DNA from 4 places in the Streptomyces sp. NPDC001480 genome. Region 1 is predicted to be linked to each of the others. Evidence: riboswitches for the same ligand, from Rfam matches in the RefSeq annotation. Region 1 holds a riboswitch; each other region holds the start of a gene.
The links. A riboswitch is a leader RNA that binds a small molecule or an ion and turns the genes downstream of it on or off. The one in region 1 is predicted to bind cobalamin.
Positions count from the first base shown of each region.

Region 2: it holds a riboswitch for cobalamin, as region 1 does, so the genes downstream of both, ACFY01_RS07565 (cobalamin biosynthesis protein) here and ACFY01_RS27335 (ribonucleoside-diphosphate reductase subunit alpha) in region 1, are expected to answer to the same signal.
Region 3: it holds a riboswitch for cobalamin, as region 1 does, so the genes downstream of both, ACFY01_RS29925 (CbtB-domain containing protein) here and ACFY01_RS27335 (ribonucleoside-diphosphate reductase subunit alpha) in region 1, are expected to answer to the same signal.
Region 4: it holds a riboswitch for cobalamin, as region 1 does, so the genes downstream of both, ACFY01_RS21930 (HoxN/HupN/NixA family nickel/cobalt transporter) here and ACFY01_RS27335 (ribonucleoside-diphosphate reductase subunit alpha) in region 1, are expected to answer to the same signal.

Region 1 covers NZ_JBIAVX010000011.1:153,146-160,574, forward strand. Annotated here, with positions in the region: gene ACFY01_RS27325 (hypothetical protein) at 41-283, shown strand; gene ACFY01_RS27330 (ribonucleotide-diphosphate reductase subunit beta) at 196-1,203, opposite strand; gene ACFY01_RS27335 (ribonucleoside-diphosphate reductase subunit alpha) at 1,203-3,596, opposite strand; cobalamin riboswitch at 3,720-3,852, opposite strand; gene ACFY01_RS27340 (GNAT family N-acetyltransferase) at 3,898-4,404, opposite strand; gene mctP (monocarboxylate uptake permease MctP) at 4,489-6,117, opposite strand; gene ACFY01_RS27350 (DUF3311 domain-containing protein) at 6,114-6,377, opposite strand; gene ACFY01_RS27355 (GntR family transcriptional regulator) at 6,513-7,277, opposite strand.
Region 2 covers NZ_JBIAVX010000003.1:59,869-67,297, forward strand. Annotated here, with positions in the region: gene ACFY01_RS07550 (lysozyme) at 1-587, shown strand, start outside; gene ACFY01_RS07555 (anion permease) at 741-1,988, shown strand; gene ACFY01_RS07560 (hypothetical protein) at 2,025-2,252, shown strand; cobalamin riboswitch at 2,392-2,532, shown strand; gene ACFY01_RS07565 (cobalamin biosynthesis protein) at 2,633-3,574, shown strand; gene ACFY01_RS07570 (cobyric acid synthase) at 3,571-5,079, shown strand; gene cobN (cobaltochelatase subunit CobN) at 5,076-7,429, shown strand, end outside.
Region 3 covers NZ_JBIAVX010000012.1:333,671-341,099, reverse strand. Annotated here, with positions in the region: gene ACFY01_RS29940 (amidohydrolase family protein) at 1-136, shown strand, start outside; gene ACFY01_RS29935 (histidine phosphatase family protein) at 210-800, shown strand; gene ACFY01_RS29930 (CbtA family protein) at 829-1,581, opposite strand; gene ACFY01_RS29925 (CbtB-domain containing protein) at 1,603-1,824, opposite strand; cobalamin riboswitch at 1,861-2,005, opposite strand; gene ACFY01_RS29920 (acyltransferase family protein) at 2,037-3,176, opposite strand; gene ACFY01_RS29915 (zinc-binding alcohol dehydrogenase family protein) at 3,393-4,370, shown strand; gene ACFY01_RS29910 (alkaline phosphatase family protein) at 4,442-7,198, opposite strand; gene ACFY01_RS29905 (ABC transporter permease) at 7,262-7,429, opposite strand, start outside.
Region 4 covers NZ_JBIAVX010000008.1:327,412-334,840, reverse strand. Annotated here, with positions in the region: gene ACFY01_RS21945 (nucleoside hydrolase) at 1-635, shown strand, start outside; gene ACFY01_RS21940 (FAD-dependent oxidoreductase) at 662-2,083, opposite strand; gene ACFY01_RS21935 (TetR family transcriptional regulator) at 2,201-2,824, shown strand; gene ACFY01_RS21930 (HoxN/HupN/NixA family nickel/cobalt transporter) at 2,855-3,964, opposite strand; cobalamin riboswitch at 3,993-4,177, opposite strand; gene ACFY01_RS21925 (ArsR/SmtB family transcription factor) at 4,258-4,617, shown strand; gene ACFY01_RS21920 (LAETG motif-containing sortase-dependent surface protein) at 4,644-5,555, opposite strand; gene ACFY01_RS21915 (glycoside hydrolase family 13 protein) at 5,840-7,429, shown strand, end outside.

The sequences.
Region 1 (7,429 bases):
GCCACTCACGGTAAGCAGTGTCCGGCGCGACAGTGGTGTCATGACTACAGCGCAGACAGAAGGCCTGACCGCAATGCTCGTCGTCCTCGGGATCTTCGTCCTGATGGTCCTCCCGTCACTGATCGGCATCGCGCACGACCGGCGCGTCGACCGACAGATCAGGGAGGCCCAGCAGGCACGGGAGGAGACCGCGGATCAGAAGTCCTCGTCCAGGTCGACGGTGCCCTCCACCGCCACCTGGTACGCCGAAGGACGCCGCTCGAAGAAGTTGGTCAGCTCCTGAACACCCTGCAGCTCCATGAAGGAGAAGGGGTTCTCGGAGCCGTACACCGGGGCGAAGCCGAGGCGCGTCAGACGCTGGTCGGCGACGCACTCCAGGTACTGTCGCATCGAGTCGGTGTTCATACCCGGGAGGCCGTCACCGCACAGGTCGCGCGCGAACTGGAGCTCGGCCTCGACGGCCTCCCGCAGCATGTCGGTGACCTGCTGCTGGAGCTCGTCGTCGAAGAGGTCCGGCTCCTCCTTGCGGACGGTGTCCACGACGTCGAAGGCGAAGGACATGTGCATCGTCTCGTCGCGGAACACCCAGTTGGTGCCGGTGGCCAGACCGTGCAGCAGACCCCGGCTGCGGAACCAGTAGACGTACGCGAAGGCACCGTAGAAGAACAGGCCCTCGATGCACGCGGCGAAGCAGATGAGGTTGAGCAGGAAGCGGCGGCGGTCGGCCTTCGACTCCAGCCGGTCCAGCTTCTCGACCTCGTTGATCCACTTGAAGCAGAACCCGGCCTTCTCGCGGATGGACGGGATGTTCTCCACGGCCGCGAAGGCGGCGGCGCGGTCCTCCGGGTCGGGCAGATAGGTGTCGAGCAGCGTCAGATAGAACTGGACGTGCACGGCCTCCTCGAAGAGCTGGCGGCTCAGGTAGAGCCGCGCCTCGGGGGAGTTGATGTGCTTGTACAGCGTCAGCACCAGGTTGTTCGCCACGATCGAGTCGCCCGTCGCGAAGAACGCGACCAGCCGGCCGATCAGGTGCTGCTCCTCCGGTGACAACTTGGCGAGGTCGGCGACGTCCGAGTGGAGGTCGACCTCCTCCACGGTCCAGGTGTTCTTGATGGCGTCCCGGTAGCGCTCGTAGAAGTCGGGGTAGCGCATGGGGCGGAGAGTCAGCTCGAAGCCGGGGTCGAGCAGGTTCTGGTTGGGCATTACTGGCAGGCCTCGCAGGACTCGGGGTTTTCCAGGGAGCAGGCGACCGCGTCGGGGTCGGCGACCTGCTGGACGGGGATTGTCTTCTGGGGCTGCGCCTGGCCCTGGGCGGCGCGGGCGATGCGGGTCGCCGGGCGGGAGCGCAGGTAGTACGTCGTCTTCAGGCCCTGCTTCCAGGCGTACGCGTACATCGAGGAGAGCTTGCCGATGGTCGGCGTCTCCAAGAACAGGTTCAGGGACTGGGACTGGTCCAGGAACGGGGTGCGGGCGGCGGCCATGTCGATCAGGCCGCGCTGCGGGATCTCCCAGGCCGTGCGGTACAGCGCCCGTACGTCGGCCGGGATCCAGGCGAAGTCCTGCACCGAGCCGTTCGCGTCGCGCAGCGCCTCACGGGTGCGGGCGTCCCAGACGCCGAGCTCCTTGAGGTCCTTCACCAGGTACGAGTTGACCTGGAGGAACTCGCCGGACAGCGTCTCGCGCTTGAACAGGTTGGACACCTGCGGCTCGATGCACTCGTAGACGCCGGCGATCGAGGCGATGGTGGCGGTGGGGGCGATGGCCAGCAGCAGCGAGTTGCGCATGCCGGTCGTCGCGACGCGCTCGCGCAGCGCCGCCCAGCGCTCCGGCCAGGTGAACCCGACGCCGTAGTGGTCGGGGTGCAGCACGCCCCGGGCCGTACGCGTCTTCTCCCAGGCCGGCAGCGGGCCGTTGCGCTCGGCGAGGTCGGCGGAGGCCTCGTACGCGGCGAGCATGACGCGCTCGGCGATACGCGTGGACAGCGCCTTCGCCTCCGGCGAGTCGAAGGGCAGCCGCAGCTTGAAGAAGACGTCCTGGAGACCCATCGCGCCGAGGCCCACCGGACGCCACTTGGCGTTGGAGCGGCCGGCCTGCTCGGTCGGGTAGAAGTTGATGTCGACGACGCGGTCGAGGAAGGTGACGGCGGTACGGACGGTGTCGTCCAGCCGCTCCCAGTCGATGTCGCCGGTCGCGGTGTCGACGAAGGCGCCGAGGTTGACCGAACCCAGGTTGCAGACCGCGGTCTCCCCGTCGTCCGTGACCTCCAGGATCTCCGTGCACAGGTTCGAGGAGTGCACGACGTGACCCGGCTCGGCCGTCTGGTTCGCGGTGCGGTTGGCGGCGTCCTTGAAGGTCATCCAGCCGTTGCCGGTCTGCGCGAGGGTGCGCATCATACGGCCGTACAGGTCACGGGCCGGGATGGTCTTCTTCGCGAGCCCCTCGGCCTCGGCCTTGCGGTACGCCGCGTCGAACTCCTCGCCCCACAGGTCGACCAGCTCGGGCACGTCGGCCGGGGAGAACAGGGACCACTGCTCGTCGGCGTTCACGCGGCGCATGAACTCGTCCGGGATCCAGTGCGCGAGATTGAGGTTGTGCGTACGGCGGGCGTCCTCGCCGGTGTTGTCGCGCAGCTCCAGGAACTCCTCGATGTCGGAGTGCCAGGTCTCCAGGTAGACCGCGGCGGCACCCTTGCGCCGGCCGCCCTGGTTCACGGCCGCCACGGACGCGTCGAGGGTCTTGAGGAACGGCACGATGCCGTTGGAGTGCCCGTTGGTGCCGCGGATGAGGGAGCCGCGCGAACGGATCCGGCTGTACGACAGACCGATGCCGCCGGCGTGCTTGGAGAGCCGGGCGACCTGGTGGTAGCGGTCGTAGATGGAGTCCAGCTCGTCCTTGGGGGAGTCGAGGAGGTAGCAGGACGACATCTGGGGGTGCCGGGTGCCGGAGTTGAACAGGGTGGGGGAGGAGGGCAGGTAGTCGAGGCGGCTCATCAGGCCGTAGAGCGCGGCCACTTCGTCGACCGAGCGGGCTGTGTCGTCCTCGGCGAGGCCGCTCGCCACCCGCAGCAGGAAGTGCTGGGGCGTCTCGACGACCTTGCGGGTGAGGGGGTGCCGCAGGAGGTAGCGGCTGTGCAGGGTGCGCAGGCCGAAGTAGCCGAAGCGGTCGTCGGCGCCGGTGTCGATCAGCGCGTCCAGGCGGGCCGCGTGCAGCCGTACGAAGTCGGCGGTGCGGTCGGCGATGAGGCCCTCGCGGTGGCCGACGGCCACGGACCCGGTGAACGAGGTGACGCCCTGGGAGGCGGCCTCCGCGGCGATGCTGATGGTCAGCAGCCGGGCGGCCAGCCTGGAGTAGGCCGGGTCCTCGGAGATCAGGCCGGCGGCCGCCTCCGTGGCCAGTTCGCGCAGTTCCGCCTCGTCGGCGCGGGCGGACCGGCCGCGCAACGCGGCGGCGGCCACCCGGCCGGGGTCGGCGTCGGGCAGGTCGGCGGTCAGCTCGGTCAGGGTCCGCAACAGCGCGGTACCGGGACCGTCGGACTCCACCGGGGTCGCCTCGGTCGCCGGGATGGCTGAAGCCGGGTCGGCTGGCGCGATGGTCACGTGGGGCACTCCCTCGCTCGGCAGGGGGCCTGGCGGAGGGCAGGGGGCAGCACACGAGCGCGCACGGCGTCGCGTCCACCGGCCCACTCCACGAGGCCCGGACGTCAAGGCACCCGGGCCGGACGGCCGGGGCGCGCTGTCGGCAGGTCCTCGGACTGACTCCTGTGCACAGACATGCACAAGTACACCGTTGCGGGACAGTTCCGGATTCGCACCGGATTCCCCTGCGGCGACAACGAGCATGAGCATACATCTTGTGCTCGCCCGTCACGCCACCCCCAGATGTTGTGTCGGGGCGGTTTCAGAGCGTCAGCTCGTAGGTGAGGAGAGTGATGTCGTCGAGGTCCGGGATCGGGTTCCAGTCCCGCCCGGGGCTGCGGACGAAGCCGAGTCGTTCGTAGATGCGATGGGCGGCGCGCATGGTGCGCTGGGTCGACAGGACGACCCGTACACACCCCTCCGCGGCCCGCGCACGGTCCACGCAGGCACGGACGAGGGCCTCGCCGGCACCCCGGCCGCGCGCCGCCCGAGCGACCGCGAGCATCCGTATCTCGGCCTCTCCCGGTCCGGCGATGTCGGCCATGGGCCCGCCGGAGGGTACGAAAGTGACCCCGCCGAGTACGTTTCCGTCCGCCACCGCGACCAGCACGTCGGCGGCCGCCGCTCGCTTGGCCACGTCTCTGAGCTCACCGAGGTACCAGTCGCTCTCCCCGAAGTCGAGGAGGCCGTCGTCGAGGTAGGCGCGGGCGGTCAGTTCGCCGAGAGCCGCGTACTCGTCGGGTTCCACTTCACGGATCTGGATGTCCATGGCCCGCAGTGTGCCCCACGCACCAGACGGCGGGCCGCCGGATTTCCCGACGGCCCGCCGCAGCCCTGCCTGCTGGGGCCTCCTCTAGTGGGAGGCTCCGGCCGTCGCCGGGGGCAGTTCCACCTCGACGCCGGGGTCGCCCGCGTCCGCCGTGTAGTCCTCCGGCTTGGTCTCGTCGACGCCCTCGGGGGCCTTCGCCGCCTTCAGGACGAAGGTCAGGACCACCGTCACCACGACGTTCAGGACGAACGCCGTGAGGCCGATGTAGCCGATCTCACCGATACCGGGGATCTCCTTCGCCGAGCCGCCGAAGTGTGCTTGCGTCGGCGAGGCCACCCCGTACGCGGCGAACGTGCCGTACACCATGCCGACCGCCCAGCCGGCCAGCAGGGCCCAGCGGTGGAACCAGCGGGTGAACAGGCCGCCGACCAGCGCCGGGAAGGTCTGGAGGATCCAGATGCCGCCGAGCAGCTGGAAGTTGATGGCGACCGTCTTGTCCATGGTCAGGACGAAGACCAGCGCGCCCACCTTCACCAGCAGCGACACGATCTTGGAGACCCGGGTCTCCTCCTTCGGCGTGGCGTCCGGCTTGATGAAGTCCTTGTAGATGTTGCGGGTGAAGAGGTTGGCCGCCGCGATCGACATGATCGCCGCCGGCACCAGCGCGCCGATGCCGATCGCCGCGAAGGCCACGCCCGCGAACCAGTCCGGGAACATGTCCTCGAACAGCTGCGGGATCGCCAGCTGACCGTTGGTGACCTTCACCCCGGCCGCGATCGCCATGAAGCCCAGCAGCGCCAGCAGGCCCAGCATCAGGGAGTACAGCGGCAGGATCGTGGTGTTGCGGCGGATCACCTCACGGCTGCGCGAGGACAGGGTCGCGGTGATCGAGTGCGGGTACATGAACAGCGCCAGCGCCGAGCCCAACGCCAGCGTGGCGTACGTCCACTGGCCCGCCTCCGCCGGCACGAGCGCGCCGCGCGGCTTCCCGGTCGCCGGGTTGACCTGGCTGAACGCGTGGCCCGCCTTGGCGAAGACGTCGTCGAACCCGCCCAGCTTGATCGGGATGTAGATGATCGCGACGGCGATGACGATGTAGATCAGCGCGTCCTTGACGAACGCGATCAGCGCGGGCGCCCGCAGGCCCGACGAGTACGTGTACGCGGCCAGCACGCCGAAGGCGATCAGCAGCGGCAGGTCCTTCACGAACCAGTTGGTGTTCTCGCCGCCGCCGACGCCCATCACGTCCAGCACGGCCTGGATGCCGACCAGTTGGAGCGCGATGTACGGCATCGTCGCCAGGATGCCGGTCAGCGCCACCGCCAGCGACAGGCCCTTGGAGCCGAACCGGCCGCGCACGAAGTCCGAGGTCGTCACATAGCCGTGCTTGTGCGAGACCGACCACAGGCGGGGCAGGAACGTGAAGATCAGCGGGTAGACGAGGATGGTGTACGGCACCGCGAAGAAGCCCGCCGCGCCCGCCGCGTAGATCGCCGCCGGCACCGCCACGAAGGTGTAGGCCGTGTACAGGTCGCCGCCGAGCAGGAACCACGTGATCCAGGTGCCGAACGACCGGCCGCCCAGGCCCCATTCGTCGAGGCTGTGCTCGTTGTCGGCCTTGCGCCAGCGCGCGGCGAGGAAGCCCATGGCCGTGACGGCCAGGAAGAAGAAGATGAAGACGCCGAGCGCGACGCCGTTCACGCCGTCCTTCATTCCGCCGCACCCCCCTTCGCGGTGTGGCGGGACCGCTGGTCACGGCGCCACAACTGGTAGGCGGTCATGGTCAGCGCGGTGGAGATCAGCACCCACAGCATCTGGTACCAGTAGAAGAACGGGATGCCGATGAACGCGGGGTCCGCCTTCGCGTAGGAGCCGACCCACAGCATCGCCACGAAGGGCGCGACGAGACACAGGCCGATGATCACCCGGACCGGCGTCACCACCGGTGGTTTCACTTCAGGCGTTTCGGACATGCCACAGCTCCGTCCCCTCACTGATCACCTGTGTAATGCGCAGGCAATCTAGGCGACAGTGTCACGCCGGCGGAAGACCTCATCCGCATATCGGTATGTCGATTTCGGGGTTGTGGCGTGAAGATGCCGACTCGGCTAATCCTGCGGTCGCTTGAGTCTCGCCACGAACTTGTAGCGGTCCCCCCGGTACACCGAGCGCACCCACTCCACCGGCTTGCCCTCGCGGTCCAGGGAGTGCCGGGACAGCATCAGCATCGGCAGGCCCACGTCCGTACCGAGCAGACCCGCCTCGCGCGGGGTGGCCAGCGAGGTCTCGATGGTCTCCTCGGCCTCGGCGAGGTGGATGTCGTAGACCTCGGCGAGCGCGGTGTACAGCGAGGTGTACTTCACGAGGCTGCGGCGCAGCGCCGGGAAGCGCTTGGCCGACAGGTGCGTGGTCTCGATGGCCATCGGCTCGCCGTTGGCCATGCGCAGCCGCTCGATGCGCAGCACCCTGCCGCCGGCCGTGATGTCGAGCAGCTCGGCGAGCCGCTCGTCGGCGGTGATGTAGCCGACGTCCAGCAGCTGCGAGGTCGGCTCCAGACCCTGGGCGCGCATGTCCTCGGTGTAGCTGGTGAGTTGCAGCGCCTGCGAGACCTTCGGCTTGGCGACGAAGGTGCCCTTGCCCTGGATGCGCTCCAGCCGGCCCTCGACGACCAGCTCCTGAAGGGCCTGGCGGACGGTGGTGCGCGAGGTGTCGAACTCGGCGGCCAGCGTGCGCTCGGGCGGGACGGGGGTGCCCGGCGCCTGGGTCTCCGTCATGTCGAGCAGGTGCTTCTTCAGGCGGTAGTACTTGGGCACGCGCGCGGTACGGACGGTGGCGCCACTCTCGTTCTCCGCACTGCTGACGTCGGTGCTCATGCTCTGCCTTCCCGGCTCCGGGTGCCCAAGCGACCGACATGCCCATCGGCCACGGCTCACATCGTGGCACGGCTCAGCGCGTCGGGTCCCCACCCGCACGCTCCGTGATCTCCTCTGTATACCGTTGTGATCCTGCTTGGTCTAGTCCAAAG
Region 2 (7,429 bases), on a different contig from region 1:
ACTGGCCGGGAGTGAAGGCCAGGGGTGCCCGCTTCGTCTACATCAAGGCGACCGAATCCACCGACTACCGCAACCCCTACTTCGACCGGCAGTACGGCGGCTCGCGCGAGGCCGGCCTGATCCGCGGGGCGTACCACTTCGCGCTGCCGGACGAGTCGCCGGGCACCGCCCAGGCCGCGTACTTCGTGCGCCACGGCGGCTCCTGGACCGCCGACGGCTGGACACTGCCGCCCGCACTGGACATCGAGTACAACCCGTACGACAGCGGGCACAGGTGCTACGGCCTGAGCAAGGCGAAGATGGTCGACTGGATCCAGGACTTCAGCGACGAGATGAAACGGGAGACCGGCCGCCGCCCGGTGATCTACACCACCGCACACTGGTGGAACGACTGCACCGGCCGCAGCCACGCCTTCGCCGACCACGCGCTGTGGCTCGCCCGTCACTCAGGGGACCCCGGCGCCCTGCCGGCGGGGTGGTCGTACTGGACCTTCTGGCAGTACGACAACAGCGGCAGCCTGCCGGGTGACCAGAATCTCTTCCACGGCTCCCCGGCCGGGCTGAAGTCCTTCGCGAGGGGCGACTAGCCAAGGGGCGCCCGGGGCGTTCGGCACCACCGGACGGGAGCGGAACACTCACCTCCGGATCCGGCACCACGATTACCGCCCCAGTTCATCTTCCGTTCACCCAGATTGCTTACGTTCCACCAGCCAATGACGCTCGAAAGAATGCCTGGGTAAATGGAAAGCTTCTCGCTGATCCTCGCGATCGTGGTCGTGACCGCGCTCGCGTTCGATTTCACGAACGGTTTCCACGACACCGCCAACGCGATGGCCACCACCATCTCGACCGGCGCGCTCAAGCCCAAGGTCGCGGTGGCCATGTCCGCCGTGCTCAACCTTGTGGGTGCCTTCCTCTCCGTGGAGGTCGCCAACACGATCTCCAAGGGGCTCGTCGACGAGAACGGCATACGTCCCGAGGTCATCTTCGCCGCCCTGGTCGGCGCGATCCTCTGGAACCTGCTCACCTGGCTGGTGGGGCTGCCCTCCAGTTCCTCGCACGCCCTCATGGGCGGCCTGATCGGCGCCACCGTCGCCTCCGCGGGCTTCGGTGCCGTCCACGGTGACGTCCTCGTCACCAAGGTGCTGCTCCCGGCGGTCGCCGCGCCGGTCGTCGCAGGGCTGGCGGCGATGCTCGCCACTCGGTTCTCCTACGGCATCGGCAAGAACGCCGAGGGCGAGGCCACCCGCAAGGGTTACCGCGCCGGCCAGATCGCCTCGGCCGGTCTGGTCTCCCTCGCCCACGGCACCAACGACGCGCAGAAGACGATGGGCATCATCACGCTCGCGCTGATCGCCGGCGGCTCCATCGCCCCCGGCTCCAACCCTCCCACCTGGGTGATCCTCTCCGCGGGCATGGCCATCGCGCTCGGCACCTACATCGGCGGCTGGCGCATCATCCGCACCATGGGCAAGGGCCTGACCGAACTGGAGCCGCAGCAGGGCTTCGCGGCCCAGACGAGCGCCGCCACCGCCATCCTCGCCTCCTCCCACCTCGGCTTCTCCCTCTCCACCACCCACGTCGTCTCCGGCTCCGTGATGGGCGCGGGCCTGGGCCGCAAGGGCGGAGTGGTCCGCTGGTCCACGGCGACCCGGATGTTCGTCGCCTGGGCGCTGACCCTCCCGGCCGCCGCGCTGGTCGGCGCGCTCGCCGAGACGGTCACGGACCTCGGCGACTGGGGCACCGCGCTGGTGGCGGTCTTCCTGGTGGCCTCCAGCGCCGCGATCTGGAAGCTCTCCCGCCGCGAGGTGGTCGACGCGACCAACGTCAACGAGACCGAGGAGCCGGCCGGCGTGGTCACCACCGCGATCGCCGTCGTCACCCCGCCCCCGGTGGGTGTGGTGGCCGAGGACCTGTCGGCCACGATCCCGTCCCCGGCGGCACCCGTCGCCGCCGACCCGGCGACCCCGCCGGCCGCCGCCGTCTGATCCCGGGCACCCGGACACCAAGAAAGCAGCTCTGTTATGAAGATCGACTGGGCAGCCCTCGGCTCCGTCTTCGGCGTCAGCCTCGCGGTCACCGTCGGCCTGGTGGCCCTCTTCACCCTGGGCGTCCAGGGTCTGGCACGACGCGAACGCGCCGTCGCGCAGGGCGACTCGGCGGCCGCGGCCGTCGCCGGCGCGTACGTGTGCTTCGCGGCATGCGCGGCGGCGGTGGCCTACGGGATCTACCTGATCATGCACAAGGCCTGACCGAGGCCTCGAACAGGCTCCTTCCCGAAGACTTCGAAGTCTTCGGGAAGGAGCCTTTCGCATGCCGCCCCACCACCACCCGGGCTTCGATGTGGGCCTCAGCACACTCTCCCCGTGCAGGTCAACGGCAAGTTGACGGCCCTTCCGGGGCCGTGGTGGACTTCCGGGGCCATGTACGGCGGCAAGGGAGGAAGCCGGTGTGAATCCGGCGCGGTCCCGCCACTGTCACCGGGGTAGGTAGCCCCGGGAGCCAGGAACTCCCACCGCCGGTCTCGTCGAACCAGGGCGCGGACACCCTGAGTGAGGACATATCGCCATGCTCGCCTGCCGTTCGAGGTACAGCACCAGACCGCTGCCCGCGCCCACGGCCGGCTGAGCCGATGCGTGCCGATCGCGTCTTCGCGTACGGCGCCGCCGCCGGCCTCCTCGGTGACCAGCTGCTCGGTGATCCGCGGCGCGGGCATCCGGTGGCCGCGTTCGGGCGGGCCGCCGGTGCCGTGGAGCGGGTGCTGTGGCGGGACCACCGGGGCTGGGGCGCCCTGCACACCGCGGTGTGCGTGGGCGGTGCCGTCGGCCTGGGTGCCGTCGCCGCCGCGGCCGTACGCCCCTCCCGTGCCGCGTCCGTCGCGCTGACCGCCGCCGCCACCTGGGCCGTCGTGGGCGGAACCTCCCTCGCACGCGAGGCCCGTGGCATCGGGCGTGCCCTCCAGGCAGGGGACGTCGAGGCTGCCCGGGCGCGGCTGCCGCACCTGTGCGGCAGGGACCCGCAGGCGCTGGACGCCGACGGGATCGCCCGGGCCGTCGTGGAGTCCGTGGCCGAGAACACCTCCGACGCGGTGGTGGGCGCCCTGGTGTGGGGAGCCGTGGGCGGGGTGCCCGGGCTGCTCGGCTTCCGGGCCGTCAACACCCTCGACGCCATGGTCGGGCACAAGTCGCCCCGGTACCGGCGGTACGGGTGGGCCTCGGCCCGGCTCGACGACCTCGTGGGCTGGCCGGGGGCGCGGTTGACCGCCGTACTGGCCGCCGCGGCCGGGGACGACCGCCGTGGTGCCGTACGGGCCTGGCGGGCCGACGCGGACCGGCATCCGAGCCCGAACGCCGGGCCCGTGGAGGCCTCGTTCGCGGGCGCGCTCGGCGTGCGGCTGGGCGGGACGCTGTCGTACGGCGGGCGGGTTGAACACCGCCCGGTGCTGAACCAGGGGGGACGCACCGTCACCGTCCCCGACATCGAACGGGCCGTACGGCTCTCCAAGCGCGTCGGCCTGCTCGCGCTCGGCGTCGGCGTCGCCGCGCGCGCCGTTGTGAAGGGACGTGGGAAATGAGCGGGGGTCTCCTCGTCGCCGGCACCACCTCCGACGCGGGCAAGAGCGTCGTCACGGCCGGGATCTGCCGCTGGCTGGTGCGGCAGGGCGTCAAGGTCGCGCCGTTCAAGGCACAGAACATGTCCCTCAACTCGTTCGTGACGCGCCAGGGCGCGGAGATCGGGCGGGCGCAGGCCATGCAGGCGCAGGCCTGCCGCGTCGAGCCGACCGCGCTGATGAACCCCGTGCTGCTCAAGCCCGGTGGGGAGCAGAGCAGCCAAGTGGTGCTGCTGGGCAAGCCGGTGGGCGAGCTGAGCGCGCGCGGCTACCACGGGGGGCGGCAGCAGAAGCTGCTGGGGACCGTGCTGGACTGCCTCGCCGAGTTGCGGGGCACGTATGACGCGGTGATCTGTGAGGGCGCCGGTTCGCCCGCCGAGATCAATCTGCGGCGGACCGACATCGTGAACATGGGGATCGCGAGGAACGCGCGGCTGCCCGTGCTCGTCGTCGGCGACATCGACCGCGGGGGCGTCTTCGCCTCCTTCTTCGGGACCGTCGCCCTGCTCTCCCGCGAGGACCAGGAACTCGTCGCCGGGTTCCTCGTCAACAAGTTCCGCGGCGACGTCTCCCTGCTGGAGCCCGGCCTCGACATGCTGCACGGTCTCACCGGACGGCACACGTACGGCGTGCTGCCCTTCCGGCACGGGCTCGGCATCGACGAGGAGGACGGGCTGCGGGTGTCGCTGCGGGGGACGGTCCGCGAGTCGAACACCGCGCCGCCGGTCGGCGAGGACGTGCTGCGGGTCGCCGTGTGCGCGATCCCGCTGATGTCCAACTTCACGGACGTGGACGCGCTGGCCGCCGAACCCGGTGTCGTGGTGCGGTTCGTGGACCGGCCGGAGGAACTGGCCGACGCCGACCTCGTGGTGATCCCGGGGACGCGTGGGACGGTCCGCGCACTGGAGTGGCTGCGGGAGCGCGGACTGGCGGAGGCGATCAGCAGGAGAGCCGCCGAAGGACGGCCGGTCCTCGGCATCTGCGGCGGCTTCCAGATCCTCGGTGAGCACATCGAGGACGAGGTCGAGTCGCGCGCCGGGCAGGTCCACGGCCTCGGGGTCCTGCCCGTCCGCGTGCGGTTCGCCCGCGAGAAGACCCTCACCCGGCCGGTCGGGGAAGCCCTCGGCGAGCCGGTCGAGGGATACGAGATCCATCACGGGGTCGCCGAGGTGACGGGCGGGATTCCCTTCCTGGACGGCTGCCGGGTCGGCCAGACCTGGGGCACGCACTGGCACGGCTCGCTGGAGTCGGACGGCTTCCGGCGGGCCTTCCTGCGCGAGGTGGCCGCCGCCGCGGGCCGCCGCTTCGTACCGGCGCCCGACACCTCGTTCGCCGCGCTGCGCGAGGAGCAGCTCGACCGGCTCGGCGACCTGATCGAACAGCACGCGGACACGGACGCGCTCTGGCGGCTCATCGAGTCCGGCGCGCCGCAAGGACTGCCTTACATTCCACCGGGAGCGCCCGCATGAGCACAGTGTTGTTGTTGTCGACCGCCGACACCGATCTGCTGGCGGCGCGGGCCTCCGGCGGGTCCTACCGGATCGGCAACCCGACCCGGGTGGACGTGGCGGCCGAGCTGCCGTCGCTCCTCGCGGGCGCCGACATCGCCGTCGTGCGGCTGCTCGGCGGCAAGCGCGCCTGGGAGGACGGGCTCGCCGCCCTGAAGGCCTCGGGCGTCCCGGCCGTGCTGCTCGGCGGTGAGAGCGTCCCCGACGCCGAGTTGATGGCCGAGTCGTCCGTGCCCGCCGGTGTCGTGGCCGAGGCGCTCAGGTACCTCGTGGAGGGCGGCCCGGAGAACCTGACCGAGCTCGCCCGGTTCCTGTCCGACACCGTGCTGCTGACCGGTGAGGGCTTCGTCGAGCCGCGGAAGATGCCCGAGTACGGCGTGCACGGCTCCCGTACCCTCCAGGACGGCCGGCCGACCGTCGGCGTGCTCTTCTACCGCGCCCACGAACTGAGCGGCAACACCGCCTTCGTGGACACCCTGTGCGACGCGATCGAGGCGCGGGGCGCCAACGCCCTGCCGGTCTACTGCGGTTCGCTGCGCGGTGCCGACGCCGGGCTGTACGAGGTCCTCGGCCGGGCGGACGCCCTGGTGGCCACCGTGCTCGCCGCGGGCGGCACGCACGCCTCGCAGGCCTCGGCCGGCGGCGACGAGGAGTCCTGGGACATCGGGGCGCTCGCCGACCTGGACATCCCCGTGCTCCAGGGCCTGTGCCTCACCTCGTCGCACGCGGCCTGGGACGAGTCCGACGCCGCCCTCTCCCCCATGGACGCGGCGATGCAGGTCGCGATCCCGGAGTTCGACGGGCGGCTGATCACCGTGCCGTTCTCCTTCAAGGAGCAGGGCCCCGACGAGGTGCCGGTGTACGTGGCCGACCCCGAGCGGGCCGCGCGCGTCGCCGGGATCGCCGTACGCCACGCCCGATTGAGGCACAAGGCCGACGCCGACAAGAAGGTCGCGCTGGTCTTCACCGCCTACCCGACCAAGCACTCGCGGGTCGGCAACGCGGTCGGCCTGGACACGCCGGCCTCGGCGGTACGGGTGCTGGACGCCCTCAGGGACGCCGGGTACGGGGTCAGCGAGTACCCCGACAACGGCGACGAGCTGATCCACCGCCTCATCGAGGCCGGCGGGCACGACGTCGAGTGGCTCACGGAGGAGCAGCTGGCCGCCGCGCCCGCGCGCGTACCGCTGGCCGACTACCGGGCGTGGTTCGACAAGCTCGACCCGGAGCTGCGCGACGCCATGCTGGAGGCGTGGGGCGAGCCGCCGGGCTCCCTCTACGTCGACGGGGACGACATCGTCCTCGCCTCCCTCCGGTTCGGGAACGTCGTCGTCATGATCCAGCCGCCGCGCGGCTTCGGCGAGAACCCGATCGCGATCTACCACGACCCCGACATGCCGCCGTCGCACCACTACATGGCCGCCTACCGGTGGCTGGAGGCTGCGACATCGGAGGGGGGTTTCGGCGCCGACGCGATCGTGCACATGGGCAAGCACGGCACGATGGAGTGGCTGCCCGGCAAGGGCCTCGGACTGTCACGCGGCTGCGCCCCGGACGCCGTCCTCGGCGAACTCCCGCTGATCTACCCGTTCATCGTCAACGACCCCGGCGAGGGCACCCAGGCCAAGCGGCGCGGGCACGCCACGGTCGTCGACCACCTGGTGCCGCCGATGGCCCGCGCCGACACCTACGGCGACCTGGCCAAGCTGGAGCAGCTGCTCGACGAGTACGCGCTGGTCTGCGACCTGGACCCGGCGAAGGCACCCGCGGTGCGCGCGCAGATCTGGACCCTGGTCAAGGCGGCCGAGCTCCACCACGACCTGCACGTGGCAGAGCAGCCGGACGACGCCGAGTTCGACGAGTTCGTCATGCACATCGACGGCTACCTCTGCGAGATCAAGGACGTGCAGATCCGCGACGGCCTGCACATCCTGGGCGGCGGCCCGGTCGGCGAACCGCGCGTGAACCTGGTGCTGGCCGTGCTGCGGGCCGCGCAGGTGTGGGGCGGGCAGGCGAACGCGCTGCCCGGGCTGCGGGCTTCGCTGGCCGCTCACTTCGGGCTGGTGGAGAAGGACCTGCTGGCCGAGCCGGGCGCCCCGGTGAAGGTGCCGGTGGAGCTGACGGACCTGGTGGAGGGGCCGGCGCGGACGGCCGCCGACACGATCGACCTGCTGGAGCAGCTGTGCCGGCGGACCGCCGAGGGCATGGAGGCCCGGGCCTGGGACGTGACGGCCGTGCCGGCTCTGGTGCGTGACGTGCTCGGCGCCGAACTCCCGGACGCGGTCGCCGTGCTGGAGTTCGCCTGCACGGA
Region 3 (7,429 bases), on a different contig from region 1:
CACCCCCGGTCGCTTCGCCGACCTCACCGTCTGGGACCAGGGCCCCGCCCACTGCCCCGCCGACGTCCTGCGCGACCTGAACCCCCGTCCGCACCATCGTCGGCGGCCTCCTCGTCACGCCGCCGGCGCGCGGTAGAACACCTGCCTGTTATGTTCGCGACCGAGGCAGGCGATCCGCGTCCCATGCCGACCGCAGGAGGAGCAGCCACGTGACCAGCCGCGTCACCTTCGTCTCGGCCGCGACGAGCCCGTCGCTGCGCCAGGCCCGCTTCTACGACGGCGATTCGGTGGACGACGCCGGGGCGGCCCGCGCCCGCTCGGCGGCCGGGTCGTTGCCCTCGCCGGCCCGGGTGGCCACGTCCCCGGGTGCGCGCTGCCGGGAGACGGCGGCGGCGCTCGGCCTGGACGTCGTGGAGACGCCGGAGTTGCGCGGTCTGGACGTGGGCCGCTGGCGAGGCCGCACCCTTGACGAGGTGGCGGCGGCCGAGCCGGAGGCAGTGGGCCACTGGCTCGCCGATCCCGGCTGGGCAGGACACGGCGGGGAGTCGGTGCGGGACGTGTGCGAGCGGGTCGGGCACTGGCTGGACACCGCGCAGGACACGGACGGCCGTACGCTCGCCGTGGTCGAGCCGGAAGTCGTACGGGCCGCGGCCGTTCACGTACTGGGCCTGCCCGCGTCCGCCTTCTGGCGGCTGGACGTACCGCCGCTGACGGCCACGGAGCTCAGTGGGCGGGCCGGACGGTGGAATCTGCGGCTCGGGCAGCCGCTGGCCGCGTCGGCCACCGTCTCGGCGCGCTGAGACCCTCCCTCCCGTGTCCCGGAAGCGTTCAGTTCGGGGTGGGAGCCGTCCGCCCGGACCGGGCCGCCGCGGGTTCGGGATTGAGCTGCCGCTCGGCCAACTCGCCGAAGAGCAGGCCGAATCCGCCCCACAGGACGGTCTGGACGGCCAGGGCCGACAGGCGGAACCGCCACAGCAGGGTGGCCGGGAAGTCCTTCGGCACCTCGTTGACGACCGGCAGGAACGCGTACGCCAGTCCGATCACGACGACGAACGCGGCCACCGCGGCCACCGTCGCCCACCAGGTGCCCAGAGCGGGCGCCAGGCGTTTGCCCAGGAGGGTGGCTCCGATCGCGAGAAGGATGCTGAGCAGCATCATCAGGAAGTACAGGGTGGTCCGCTTGCCGATGGTGTCGGGCTCACCGACGGACGGCGGGTTGGCCGGGTACTTCAGGAACGGGACGACGTACACGGCGAGCAGGGCGCAGCCGGACAGCAGCAGAGCCGTCGCCCGTGGGCTGAAGCGGCCGATCCGGCCCAGCGCGAAGCAGTACGCGAGCGCGGCGATGCCGCCGAAGGCGACCCCGTAGACCAGGACGCCGGTGGCGAGGCCGGCGGTGGACTGGAGGGAGCGGGAGACGACCTCCATCTCGTGTTCGTGGGAGTGGGCGTCCTCGAAACTGATCGCCTTGTCGACATTCGGCTCACCGAGGAGGTAGGCGACGACCAGGGCGAGCACGCCGGCGGCCAGGCCGGCGAGCATGCCCCGCACGAGGAGATTTCTTACCGTTGCGGAATTCATGGGCGTGCGGCGTCCCTCGCGTCAGTGGCAGGGGAAGCCGAGCAGGTGGCGGGCGTCGTGCACCCACTCGTGGACGTCCGTGCCGTTGAGCACGGAGGTGGCGCCCTGCTCGGCGCCGACGAAGTACAGCAGGACCAGCATCAGGATGCCGAAGAAGACCGCCCAGGGGGCTATCGCCTTCAGCGGCAGCTTGGCGGGGATGGCGGGAGTGGTGGCTGTCGGCTGGGCGACGGACTGCGCCATGGCAGTGCCTCCTCTGGGAGTTCGCGTCCCATCTCGGTGGTGCACAGGACGACGGCCACGGGTCTGACTCGCCGGACGCCCCGGAGGGCGTCTGGCACACAGTGGCGCGACCGTGCCGGATTCCCACCGGCTTCCGTCTCGCCGTCGTCAATATCGGACAGACCGTACCGCAGTGACGCGGACACGGCCAAGACCGCATGGGGCCCGGTGGGTCAGCGTGAACGTGCCGGCGAGAGCATGGACTTCCAGGACCGGTTTCGTTTGAAGGGAAGCTCGAAGAGCCGCGCGAACAGCCGAGCCGACAGCACCGAAGCGGGCAGCCCCAGGACCAACGTGAAACAGAACGTGGGCAGTCCGGCCGACACGTACTGCGGGGCGATCTTCCGGACGACGACCATGACGATCGGCAGATGAATGAGGTAAAGGCTGTACGAGAAGTCACCGAGGCTACGCATGGACCGCATGGCCAGCAGTCGCATCACGCATGCCGGCCGCCCGGTGGCGATCGCCGCCAGAAACATCGTCATGGCCGGTGCGACGGCGAGATCCATCCAGAAGTAGTGCTTTGTCGTCCAGGCCGATCCTTGGACGGCGATGAGCAGTATCACCGGCACGGCGGCCAGAGCGGCGAGCCAGTGCCAGGGCATGCGTCGGACCTTCTCTCCCGCGACGATGATTCCCGCGCCGACCAGACCGGCGACGAACACGGGCGCGAGATTCGGGGTCAGCCAGTTGTCACCTTCGTCCGGCAACGCGTTGTCGGCCAACAGCCCGCGCAGGACGACCAGCAGCGTCACACCCCCGACCAGGAGTACCGCCCCCAGCCGTCTCCGGACAAGGAGCAGCAGCGGGAAGACGAGGTAGAGCTGCGCCTCCACGGCGATCGACCAGAACGCACCGTTCGGCGTGCGAGCCGTGAGGACATCCTGGGCGACGAGGCCGTACACGAGAACCGTTCTGATGTTCGGCGGCCCATGATGCGACGCGGGCACCACGAAGTAACCGATCACCACGCTCAACGCGAGTGCGGCCCAGTACGGCGGAAGGATTCGCCAGGCTCGGCGCCGTAAGAACCGGAGGACCCCGCCCTGCCGCCAACCACCGCGCGCCGGGGAGATGGCCAGCGAAAATCCGGACAGTACGAGGAAGAAGACAACGGCGAGGCGTCCGTACATCAGCCAGCCCAGCCAGGGCGGCCCCGAGTTTTTCGGAAAGCCGGGAAAGGCGAGCAGCCAGCAGTGGAAGAGAACCACATACAGTGCCGCCAGACCGCGCAGCCCGTCCAGGCCCGGCACATGGCCGCCGCCGCGGGTGCCGCCGTGGGTGCCGCCCGTCCCGTCCGCCTGCCGCACCAGGGCCGCGTCGTCGGACTCGATGCTGACGGCACGGCTCGATAATAAGGAAATTGTTCGGCCCTTCCTCTCGGTCGGGCGACCCCGCGCCACCCGCGGTGACTCATACGTCGCACACAGCGAGGAGGTTCAATGCCGCTTGCCCAGTGTTCGACGAACGTCGTACGGTGCCAGTGTTCGCTTTTCGTTGAACATCGTCGGAGGGTGCGTTCCGCTATGCGCGCAGTGGAGTTCCAGGAGTACGGCGGCCCCGAGGTGCTGAAGGTCGTCCAGGCCGACGTTCCCGAGCCGGGGCCGGGCCAGGTGACCATCGACGCCGCCCATGTCGGCGTGAACTTCGCCGACCTCAAGGCACGCGCCGAGGGGTACCGGGTCGAATCCCTGCCCTTCCGGCCCGGCCTCGAGGTCTCGGGACGAGTCCGGGCCGTCGGTGACGGCGTGACAGGGCTGCGTCCGGGGCAGGAAGTCGTCGCACTCGTCAACGGCGGCGCCTACGCGGAGGTCGTGGTCGCCGAGACCGCCACGGTCTTCCCGCTCCCCGAGGGCCTGGACCTGCGGACCGCGGCCGCGCTGCCCACCGTACTGCCGACCGCGCACGCCCTGCTCCATGAGGTCGGGCGGCTGCGCGCCGGAGAGAGCGTGCTGATCCACGGCGCGGCGGGAGGCATCGGCACGGCGGCCGGGCAGCTGGCCCGGGCGGCGGGCGCGGGCGCCGTGTACGGCGTGGTCTCGTCCTCCGCCAAGGCCGGGCACGCTCTCAAGCACGGCTATGACGACGTGTTCACCGACGACACCTTCCTCGACGACGTCCGCCGCGCCACCGCCGGCCGGGGCGTCGACCTGGTACTCGACCCCGTGGGCGGCGACACCCTGCGCAGCGGGCTAGACGCCCTGGCCGTCTTCGGACGCCTGGTGTCCTTCGGCAACGCGAGCGGAGCCGAGCCGTGGCACGTCGGGCAGCCCGAGCTCTACCCGCTGGGCCGTTCCGTCGCCGGCTTCTCCATCCTCGCCCTCGCCCGGACGGCGCCCGAGGCGCTGCGCTCGCTCGCCGAACGCGCCTTCCGTACGGTCGTCGACGGCACCGTGACCCTCCCGGTCACCGCCGAGTTCCCGCTGTCGGACGCGGCCGAGGCCCACCGGCTGATGGGCGGCCGCACCTCCACGGGCAAGCTGCTGCTGCGGACGGCCGACTGAGCAGCCCGGGACCGAAGATGCCCCTGGCCGGCGGTGACGCCGACCAGGGGCAATTCAGGGGGCGGGTCAGGTCAGCCGTCGGACTCCGGCGAGGGGAGGTAGGCGCCGGGCACGTCGTTCGGCGCGTAGATCTTGCTGTCGCCGGGGTACGGCTTGGTCCAGTTGTGCGTCTCGTACCACGTGAGGCGGTTCATCTGCTCCGGGTTCGCGAAGTCCGGCACCGCCTTGGTCCCGGTCAGTCGCTGGTGCGACTCCCAGGTCTTCCACTGCGCCGCGACCTTCCGCTCGGCCGCCGGCACCGTCACGGACGTCGGCGCGGGCGCCGCCTTTGCGTCCTGCGGTGCGGGATCGTCCGAGCCGCAGGAGGGCTGGGTGCTCAGACCGAGGGTCAGCGAGGTCCGGTTGGGCTGCGCCGTGAACGGCGTGTAGTTCGGCTTCGGGGTGAACGCCCCGAACATCGGGGTGGCCGCGCTGTCCATCTGGTTCATCGGGTGGATCCCGAGGATCTGCTCGATGGTGCGGATCATCGTGATCTGCGAGTAGTAGTGGCTGTCGACGGTGCCGTGCTGGGCATAGGGGCTGATGACCTGGACCGGGGCACGGTGGCCGTCGACGTGGTCGAGGCCGGCCTGGGAGTCGTCCTCGACGACGAAGATCGCCGAGTCCTTCCAGTACTTGCTGTGCGTGATGGTGTCGACCATCTTGCCGACCGCGAGGTCGTTGTCCGCGACCTCGGCGGCCGGGCTCGCCGGACCACCGGTGTGGTCGTTGGAGAACCAGAACATGTTCAGGTTCGCCGGACCGTTCTTCTCGAAGTCCTGCTTCCAGATCTGTTCCTTGTAGATGTCCGGGACGCTGAGGTCGAACATCGGGAAGCCGGGCACGGACACCTTGTTCAGCGACGGGATCGCCGAGCCCGTCTGAATGGGGTACCGGGTCGGCTGCCCGGTCGCCTCCATGTTCTTGGCGTCGCAGTACAGGTTCTGCCAGGTCGCGTCCGCCGGCTTGCTCTCGATCGACTGGAACTCACCGTAGTCCTTAACCGACTTGCCGGCCGCCTGCGCACCGCTCCAGATGAAGCCGGTCCTCTGGTGGCCGAGAACGTCGTCCTCGGTGTCGTAACTGCGGGTGTACTCACCGGCCGAGGACTCGGTGTACTCCGGGTTGTCGGACTGCATCAGCCAGTTGTGGCCCTCGGCGGAGTTCGTGCCGACGTCGTAGAAGTTGTCGTACAGTCCGAACTGCTCGGCCAGAGCGTGCTGGTTCGGCGTCACGTTCTCGCCGAACTGCGTGACCGACGAGTCGCCGTTGCCGTTCGGAATGTCACCGAAGACCTGGTCGTAGGTCCGGTTCTCCTTGACGAGCAGGAAGACGTGCTTGATCGTCGAGGGGTCGCCGAGCCGTGCCGGAACAGGCAGCGGCTTCGCGTGGCTCTTGCCCTTGGCCGACTTGACCGAGCCGGGGGTCCAGCCGTTCTGCTTGAAGACCTTGGCCGTCCGATACCTGATGACGCTGTCGTCCGGCAGCGTGAACTGCGTCAGGCTGGAGGTCGTGTCGTGGGTGCCGTGCCCGGCGTTGGTGGTGGGGCGGCGGGCGTCGACACCACGGGTGTTGGAGACGACCACCTCCTTGCCCACGGTGGCGATCTCCGCGGGGAAGTAGTCCGTGGGGAGCAGGCCGACGTAACGGGCCGGCTGCTGCGGGGAGGTGTAGCGGTAGACGGCGACCGCGTTGGCGCGGCCGAGCGTCACCAGCAGGCGCCCGTCGTCGGTGAGCGTCACCGCGTCGGGCTCGTAGCCGACCTTCGCCTCCGGCCACGGCTGGGTGGCGACGGTCTGCACGACCTTGTCCTTGGCGGTGTTGATGACCGACACGCTGTTGTCGGCGGTGTTGGTGACGAACACCGCGCCCTTCTTGGCGTACACCGCGGTCGGGTGCAGACCGACGTCGATGCTCTGGACGGCGGCGGTCGGGTCCGCGAGGTCGATCACGCTGACCGTGCCGGTGGTGGCGGCACCGGTGTCCGGGTCGGCCGGCACCTGGGTGCCGTAGGAGTTCATCGTGGTGTCGCCGGCCTCGGCCGGACGCCCGCCCTCGTTGCTGATGTAGAGCTTGTCGCCGACCATGGCGATGCCACGGGGGGCGTTGCCCACGGCCCAGCTCTGCTTGATGGTCCCGGTCGCCGCGTCGATGGCGACCACCCGGTTCTGGCCGTTGACCGCCGAGTACACGGTGGAGCCGTCGGCCGAGAACACCGCCGCACCCACCAGTGCGTGCTTGGAGCCGTCGGCCGGGATGGAGACGGCCGTCGGGTTGGAGAGGGTGCCGTCGGCGTTCACGGTGAACTTGGTGTAGCCGTCGCTCTGGCCCAGCCAGAGCTGCTTGCCGTCGGGCGAGTACGCCGGGCCCTCCTGGCCGACGGAGCCGTTGCTGATGCGCAGGTCGTCCACCGTCTTGGTGCCGACCTTCTGCTTCACCTGCCCGGTCCCCAGATCCATGATGACCAGCGACGCGTCACCGTCGGCGACCGAGGCCGCGAGGTGGGTGCCGTCCGGGCTGACCGAGGACGACATGATCTTGCCGTCGTTGATGACGGTGCGGTCGCCGTACGGGGCGATGTACTGGTCCGCGGCGACGACCTGGCCGTCGTCGGTGACCTGGCCGACCTGCTGGGTCCCGAACTGGTGCGTCGAGGCGACCGCGGTGCCCGTGACGGCCAGGGCGACCGCGATGCCCGCCGTCACCAGCAAGGTCCGGCGACCGACGCGTCTGCCGAAAAGGCTGACCTGCTCCTTCTCACTGATCCGACGCTGCCGTGTTACCTGCATGGAGCTGTCCCTTCGGGGGAGGGTGGAGGTCGGGGGGTGGAGATCAGGGGGTGTCAGGGAGCGTCATGGGCCGGAGATCAGTTCGACGTTCCCGTCGAACTGCCACAAGGGGTTCGGCGCGTCCCCGGTCGCGGTCCGCACGAGGAAGTAGCCGTTCACTTCCTTCGGTCCGTCGCCGTCGGCCACGAACCGCCCGTCGGCGGTGACATCGAGCTGGTAGACGGCCTGCCC
Region 4 (7,429 bases), on a different contig from region 1:
TGCACCGGGAGATCCTCGCCTCGCCCCGCCCGGTCACCCTGGTCCCGACGGCCCCGCTCACCAACATCGCGCTGCTGCTGCGCACCCACCCGGAGGTGACCGGCAACATCGAGCGGATCGTGTTCATGGGCGGCGCGGTGGCCACCGGCAACGCCACGCCGGTCGCCGAGTTCAACGTCTGGCACGATCCGGAGGCGGCGGCGGTCCTGCTCACCGCGGGGGTGCCGATCACCATGTACGGGCTGGACGTCTTCCAGCGGGTCGTCGTCCCCGGCGTCGAGGTGCGGCGGCTGCGGGCGAGTGCCGAGCCCGGTGCCCGGCTGGCCGGGGAGCTGCTCGCCCACCGGCCGACCACGCAGGGCGGTCCCGCCGAGGCCGAGGCGGCGGGCGGCCTCGGCGACGCGGGCGCGGTCTGCGCGGTCGCCGACCCGGAGGGCATCACCACCCGCCTGCTGCCCGTCGAGGTCTCCCTCGCCCCCGGTCCGGGCCGGGGCCAGACGATCGTCGACCGCCGGCCCCGGCCGGGCGAGTCGGAGATTCACGAGGGCGTCCGCGAACAGGCCCTGGTGGACGTGGCGTTGGACGTGGACGTCGACCGGTTCGTGAAGCTGTACCTGGAGACGGTCGAGCGGTAGGGCGAAAGGGACTGGGCCAGGAGGGACTAGGCCAGGAGGGGCCAGCACGGGTCGCTGACGAGGGTGTCCAGGTCGGGGGCCGTGTCCGCCGCCCAGGCCGCGTAGCCGTCGGGGCGGACCAGCACCGCCCCGGGCAGTCCGGCCACCGGTTCGGCGCGGACGGCGTCGAGGTGGGGCGGGAGGAGGCCGGCCAGGTCGAGCAGGACGGGCCTGCCGGACCGGAACAGCGACGGGTCGAGACCGGCGACCCGGTGCCCGGCGAGCGGGTGGCCGCCGGGCACGTCGTACGAGTGCGACAGCCCCGACATCAGCCCGGCCAGGTGCCGGTTGGCCTCGGGCAGGCGCATCAGGTCGGTGAAGACCTGGCGCAGCTCGATGGCGTCCGCGCCGGGGCGGGGGGCGGCGAAGACCCGCTGTGCCTGGGTGATGTGCAGGACCCAGGCCCCGGCCGGGTGCCGCTCGGCGTGGTAGGTGTCCAACAGGTCCGCCTCGGCCCGGCCGCGCAGTACGGCGGCCAGCTTCCAGCCCAGGTTGAAGGCGTCCTGCACGCCGAGGTTCAGGCCCTGCCCGCCGAAGGGCGGGTGGATGTGCGCGGCGTCACCGGCGAAGAACACGTTGCCCACCCGGTAGTGGTCGACCTGCCGGGTCGCGTCGCCGAACCGCGAGGCGTTGTCCACGGTGGCCAGGACGGTCTCCTCGCCGTACACCACGCGCAGCGACTCGGCGATCTCCTCGAAGGTCACCGGCCTGTCCCTGGGCAGGTCCTCCTCGCCCACCGTCCCGCCGGTGAACCGGTAGCGGTCGCCGCCGACCGGCACCAGCATCACCCAGCGGTCGCCGGCCTCGCGCGTGAGTGTGCTGATGTGCCCCTGGGTCTTCGGCACGAGGTCGGACACGGACGACAGCCGCACGTCGGCCAGGACCGCCGTGTACGTCCCGGGCCTGCCCGAGAAGGGCACGCCGAGCAGCTTCCTGACCGTGCTGTGCCCGCCGTCGCAGGCCACCAGGCAGCGGGCCTCGATCCGCCGGTCGCCCGCGGTCACGACCACGCCGTCCTCGGACTGCTCCACGGCCGTCAACGGGGTGTCGCGCAGCACCTTGACCCCCAGCTCCGTGGCCCGCTGTTCCAGCACCTCCTCGACCTCCCACTGCGGGATCGACAGCGGGTAGGGGTGCGCGGTGTCCCACACCGTGCAGTCCAGCGGCACGGGCAGCAGCGCGAAGTGCCCGCCCACCGGCTCGCGTGCCGTCGCCCTGGCCCGCATCGGGTCCAGCAGGCCGCGCAGCTCCAGCAGTTCCTGGGTGCGCGGCTGGACCGCCCCGCCCTTGATCTGCTCGACCCGCTGCGGCAGGCGTTCGACCACCAGCGTCTGCACGCCCGCCAGCGCCAGTTCGCAGGCCAGCGTCAGCCCGGTGGGTCCGGCGCCCGCCACGATCACGTCGGTCATCGCTCCTCCTTGGACTCGACCGAGTGCAAAGCTATACCCAGTGCAAGAAATATTCGAGTGCAAGAAACATCTTGGTGCGAGAAAAATCCGGGTGCAGATTTTTGGTACGGTGGCGGCATGACAGGGCTGCGTGAACGCAAACGCGCTCGGACCCATGCCGCTATCTCCGACGCGGCCATCGCGCTCTTCCTCGAGCACGGGTTCGACCAGGTGTCGGTGGCGCAGGTGGCGGAGGCCGCCGAGGTGTCGAAGCGGACGGTGTTCGCCTACTTCCCCACCAAGGAGGAGCTCGTCATCCACCGCCTCGCCGACCACGAGACCGAGGCCGCCCGCGTGGTGCGCGCCCGGCCGCCGGCCGTCGGGCCGCTGTCGGCCCTCCGCGACCACTTCATGGCGGGCCTGCGCGACCGCGACCCGATCACCGGCCTCAACGACGTGCCGCAGATCCTGGCGCTGACCCGGATGATCCTTCGGACCCCGGCGCTGCGCACGAGGATGGTCCGCTTCGACGAGGGCGCGGAACGCGCGCTCGCGGAGGCGCTGCGGGACACCGCCGAGGTCCCCGCGCTGACCGCGCGCCTGGCGGCCGGTCAGATGGTGGGTGCGCAGCGGCTGCTGTCCATGGACAACTTCCAGGCGGTGGCCGGCGGCCGGTCCGCCGACGACCGTTACCCGGAGGCGGTCGCCGACGCCGAACACGCCTTCACGCTGCTGTCCGAGGGGCTGGCCGCGTACGTGTGACCGGCGACGGACCCTGGAGGGCCTGTCCGGTCAGCACACCTGGTCGGTGCCGGCCGGTGCCGGTGCCGGTGCCGGTGCCGTCCAGCGTTCCTCCACCCTGGCCACCTTCCAGTAGGTCAGGGCCGCCGCCCACACCACTACGAACAGGACGACGATGGTGTAGCCGACGTTGTCCAGGTCGAGGCCCGCGATCCAGCCGGTCAGACCGTCGCGGAGGTCGAGCTTGTCGTGCAGGACGCCGACCAGCTCGATGGTGCCGATGAAGAAGGCGACGGCGATGGACAGCCCGGTGATGGTGAGGTTGTAGAAGACCTTGCGCACCGGGTTCGAGAACGCCCACTGGTAGGCGAAGTTCATGAACGTGCCGTCGAGGGTGTCGAACAGGCTCATCCCGGCCGCGAACAGCAGGGGCAGGCAGAGGATCGCGTACCAGGGCAGGCCGGCCGCCGCGCCCGAGCCGGCCATCACCATCAGCGTGACCTCGGTGGCGGTGTCGAAGCCGAGGCCGAAGAGGAAGCCCAGGGGGAACATCTGGCCGGGGCGGGAGACGGACTTCGTCAGGCGGCCGAGGACGCGGTTCATGAAACCGCGGGAGTCGAGGTGGGCCTCGAGTTCCGCCTCGTCGTACGTGCCTGCCCGCATCGCCCTGAACACGCGCAGGATGCCTGTCAGGGCGACCAGGTTGAGGGCGGCGATGAGGTAGAGGAACGTGCCGGAGATCGTCGTACCCATGAAGCCGAGGACCTGGTGGGTGCGCGAGCCCTCGTTCATCACCTTGCCGGCGAGCTGGGTGCCGCCCGCGATCAGCGCCGCGAGGACGACGACCACGCTGGAGTGCCCGAGCGCGAACCAGAAGCCCACCGACACCGGCCGCTTGCCGTCGGCCATCAGCTTGCGGGTGGTGTTGTCGATCGCGGCGATGTGGTCGGCGTCGAACGCGTGCCGCATGCCCAGGGTGTAGGCGGTGACGCCGAGGCCGATACCGAAGGCCTTGGAGCCGACCTTGTAGTGCTCGGGGACCACGAGCAGGAAGAGGATCCCGAAGGCGACGACGTGCAGGGCGACGATCACCGTCAGCAGCCCCGCCGTCCTGACCGTGTCCTCGCGCCGCCACTTGAAGGAATTTTCCGGCAGGGTCATCCGGTTCACGCTCCAGCACCTCGTGGATCACTTCGTGAGCTGCCGTGGCCGGTCTCCTGGCTTACGGGTCATGCGTCCGCCGTCCCTGCCTTCCCGGTCGTACGACCAGTGGCCCGGCGGGTGCCGGACGGGACGGGAACTCCCCGATCACAGTGGCGAGGGCCGCGTCGACATCGCATCGACTTCCCGAACACCACGGCCCGCCCACCGTAGGTGCGCGGGCGGTCGTCTGCATAGCTGCGCACCTGCGCAGGTATCGAAGATCACAGAACGGTGCCTGCGAACATGGCGGTATGCATCTCGTGCCTGCCGACCGCGCGGACCGTCGCACCATCGACGGTCACCGGGTGTGCGACGCCATCGCCGCGATCGGCGAACCCGGCCATGTGCGCGCCTGGGCCGACCGCTTCGCCCTGCTCGCCGACGCCAAGCGCCTCGCGCTGCTGCTCGCCCTGCACCGCACCGGCCCGCTCGCCGTGTCCGACCTGGCGATCGCGACGGGAATGAACGACCCCGCGGTGTCGCAGGCGCTCAGGCTGCTGCGGGCCGCGGGGGTCGTGGAGGGGGAGAAGGAGGGCCGCGTGGTCAGGTACCGGGTGGTGGACACGGAGGTCCAGGACCTGCTCGGGCACTGCGCGGCCGACGGAGGCTGACCGGACCCGGCCCTCCCGGGGCGGGGTCAGCCGCGTGCGGTTCGCTTGCGGCGGGTTGCTACGACGATGGCGGCGCCGCCGGCGAGGAGCACCGCCGCGCCTCCGGCGATGATGCCGGAGCCGCTGCCGCCACCGGTCTCGGCGAGGTCGCCGCCGCCACCGTCGGGGGTCGGGGCCGGGGTCGGGGTCGAGGTCGACTCAGAGGCGGACGGGGTCGGGGTGGCGGTGGACTTCGACTCCGAGGCGCTCGGGGTCGGGGCCGTCGGCTGGGCCGGGGCGGAGGCCGGCGTGGTGGGGGTCGGCGTGGCGGACTCGGTGGAGGTGCACTCCTTCGTGCCGCCGTTCCAGGCCGCGATCAGCTTGTCCTTGATCACCGGGTGGTCCGGGCCCTTGGGCAGGTCGCCGTGCTCGAAGCCGTCCTTGGCGTGGAGCTTGCCGTCGAACTTCACCGCGCCCCGGTACAGGTCGAGCTGCGCGAAGCAGCCCGCGTCGGGCACCGCGATGTCGAGGGAGTCGGTCTGGCCCGGCTTGACGGTCACCGAGTCGAAGTCGACGAAGACCTGCTCGCCGGAGGTGTTGAAGGAGGCACCGTGGGCGAGGTAGGAGGCCAGCGAGGCGGTGCAGGTCGAGGCGTCACCGGCGGTGCGGACCTTGATGTGGACCTTGCCGTCGCCGGTGGGCCTGAGGTTCTGGTCGTCGACCTTCACCGAGTCGAAGAAGCTGGTGCCGTCGAGCGAGAACTGGCAGCGGTCGGTACCGGTCTCCGTGCCCGCGCCCGTGCCCGGCTTGTAGGTGCCGCCGGACTTCCAGCCGTCGCCGCCGGGCGCGTCGTCGGCCAGAGCGGCGGAGGCGGCGGCGACGGAGGCCGCGCAGAGGGCGAGCGTCGCGACGCCCGTCCCCAGCAGGCGGCGCGTGGTGGCACGGATCGCTATGGACATGTGTATCCCATCAGGAGTTCTGAGAGTGCTTCAGGCAGCGTGAGGCGGCACGCGGCAGGCAGAAGCAGGTCGAGGACACCGGGCCCATTGGTCACATGCGCCACAGCGTGTGCACATGGTGGGTCGACCGGCTGAACCCTGTCAACCTGCGCCGGAACAAGGGGAGTTCGGGAAGTCATCACAACTTCGCCACACTGGGAATGATCTATTCCGCAGAGTGTGAAGGTTCGCTTTCCCGGCAATGTGGACAGGCTTTCCCTGTCGTCCTTCCCAAGGGAGCCACTGTGAACGACCTCTCGTCCAGGAACCCCGACTGGTGGCGCCAGGCCGTCGTCTACCAGGTCTATCCCCGCAGCTTCGCCGACGCCGACGGCGACGGGCTCGGCGACGTCCGGGGCATCGCCGAGCGCCTGCACCACGTGGCCGCGCTCGGCGTCGACGCCCTGTGGCTGAGCCCCTTCTACCCGTCCGAACTCGCCGACGGCGGCTACGACATCGCCGACCACCGGGACGTCGACCCCCGCCTCGGCGCACTGGACGACTTCGACGCCATGGTCGCCGAGGCCCACCTGCTGGGCCTGAAGGTCGTCGTCGACATCGTCCCCAACCACACCTCGCACCGGCACCCCTGGTTCCAGGAGGCGCTGCGGGCCGGTCCCGGCTCCGCCGCCCGCGACCGCTACGTCTTCCGCGCCGGGCGCGGCGAGCGCGGCGAACTCCCGCCCACCGACTGGCAGTCGGTGTTCGGCGGCAGCGCCTGGCAGCGGGTCCCCGACGGCCAGTGGTACCTCCATCTGTTCGCCTCCGAGCAGCCCGACCTCAACTGGGACAACGAGGAGGTGCGGGCCGACTTCCGCACCACCCTGCGCTTCTGGTCCGACCGGGGCGTCGACGGCTTCCGGATCGACGTCGCCCACGGCCTGGCCAAGGACCTCACCGAACCGCTCCGGGACGTCGGCGACCTCGGCCCGACCGGCGAGGAGGCCCTGGAACACGTACCCCCCGGCAGCCACCCCTACTGGGACCGGGACGAGGTCCACGAGATCTACCGCGACTGGCGCAAGATCTTCGACTCCTACACCCCGCCCCGCACGGCGGTCGCCGAGGCCTGGGTCCCGGACGCCCGCCGCGCCCTCTACGCCCGCCCGGACGAACTGGGCCAGGCGTTCAACTTCGAGTACCTGCAAGCCGGTTGGGACGCGGACGAGCTGCGCCGCGTCATCACCGGCTCGCTGCGCACGGCCCGTACGGCAGGGGCCTCCGCCACCTGGGTCCTGTCCAACCACGACGTCGTACGCCACACCTCGCGCCTGACGCTCCCGCCCGGCACGGACCACGACGCCTGGCTGCTCTCCGGCGGCCGGGCACCCGCGATCGACGAGGCGGCGGGCCTGCGCCGGGCCCGGGCGGCGACCCTGCTGATGCTGGCCCTGCCGGGATCCGCGTACGTCTACCAGGGTGAGGAACTCGGCCTGCCCGAGGTGGCCGGTCTGCCCACCAAGGTCCTCCAGGACCCGATCTGGGAACAGAGCGGCCACGTCCGCAAGGGCCGCGACGGCTGCCGGGTGCCGCTGCCGTGGACGACCGGCGGCCCGTCGTACGGCTTCGGCGCGGCCGGCGCCTGGCTGCCCCAGCCGCCGGTCTTCGCCGCGTACGCGGTCCAGGCCCAGGACGGCGTCGAGGGCTCCACCCTGGAGCTCTACCGCAGGGCCCTGCGGCTGCGCCGCAAGCTCCTGGAGGGCGAGTCGCTGACCTGGGCGCCGGACGCACCCGCCGGCGTCCTCCAGTTCGCCCGCTCGGACGGCTGGCGGTGCGTCACCAACCTCGGCGACGGGCCGGTACCGCTGCCGCCCGGGGAGGTGCTGCTGAGCAGC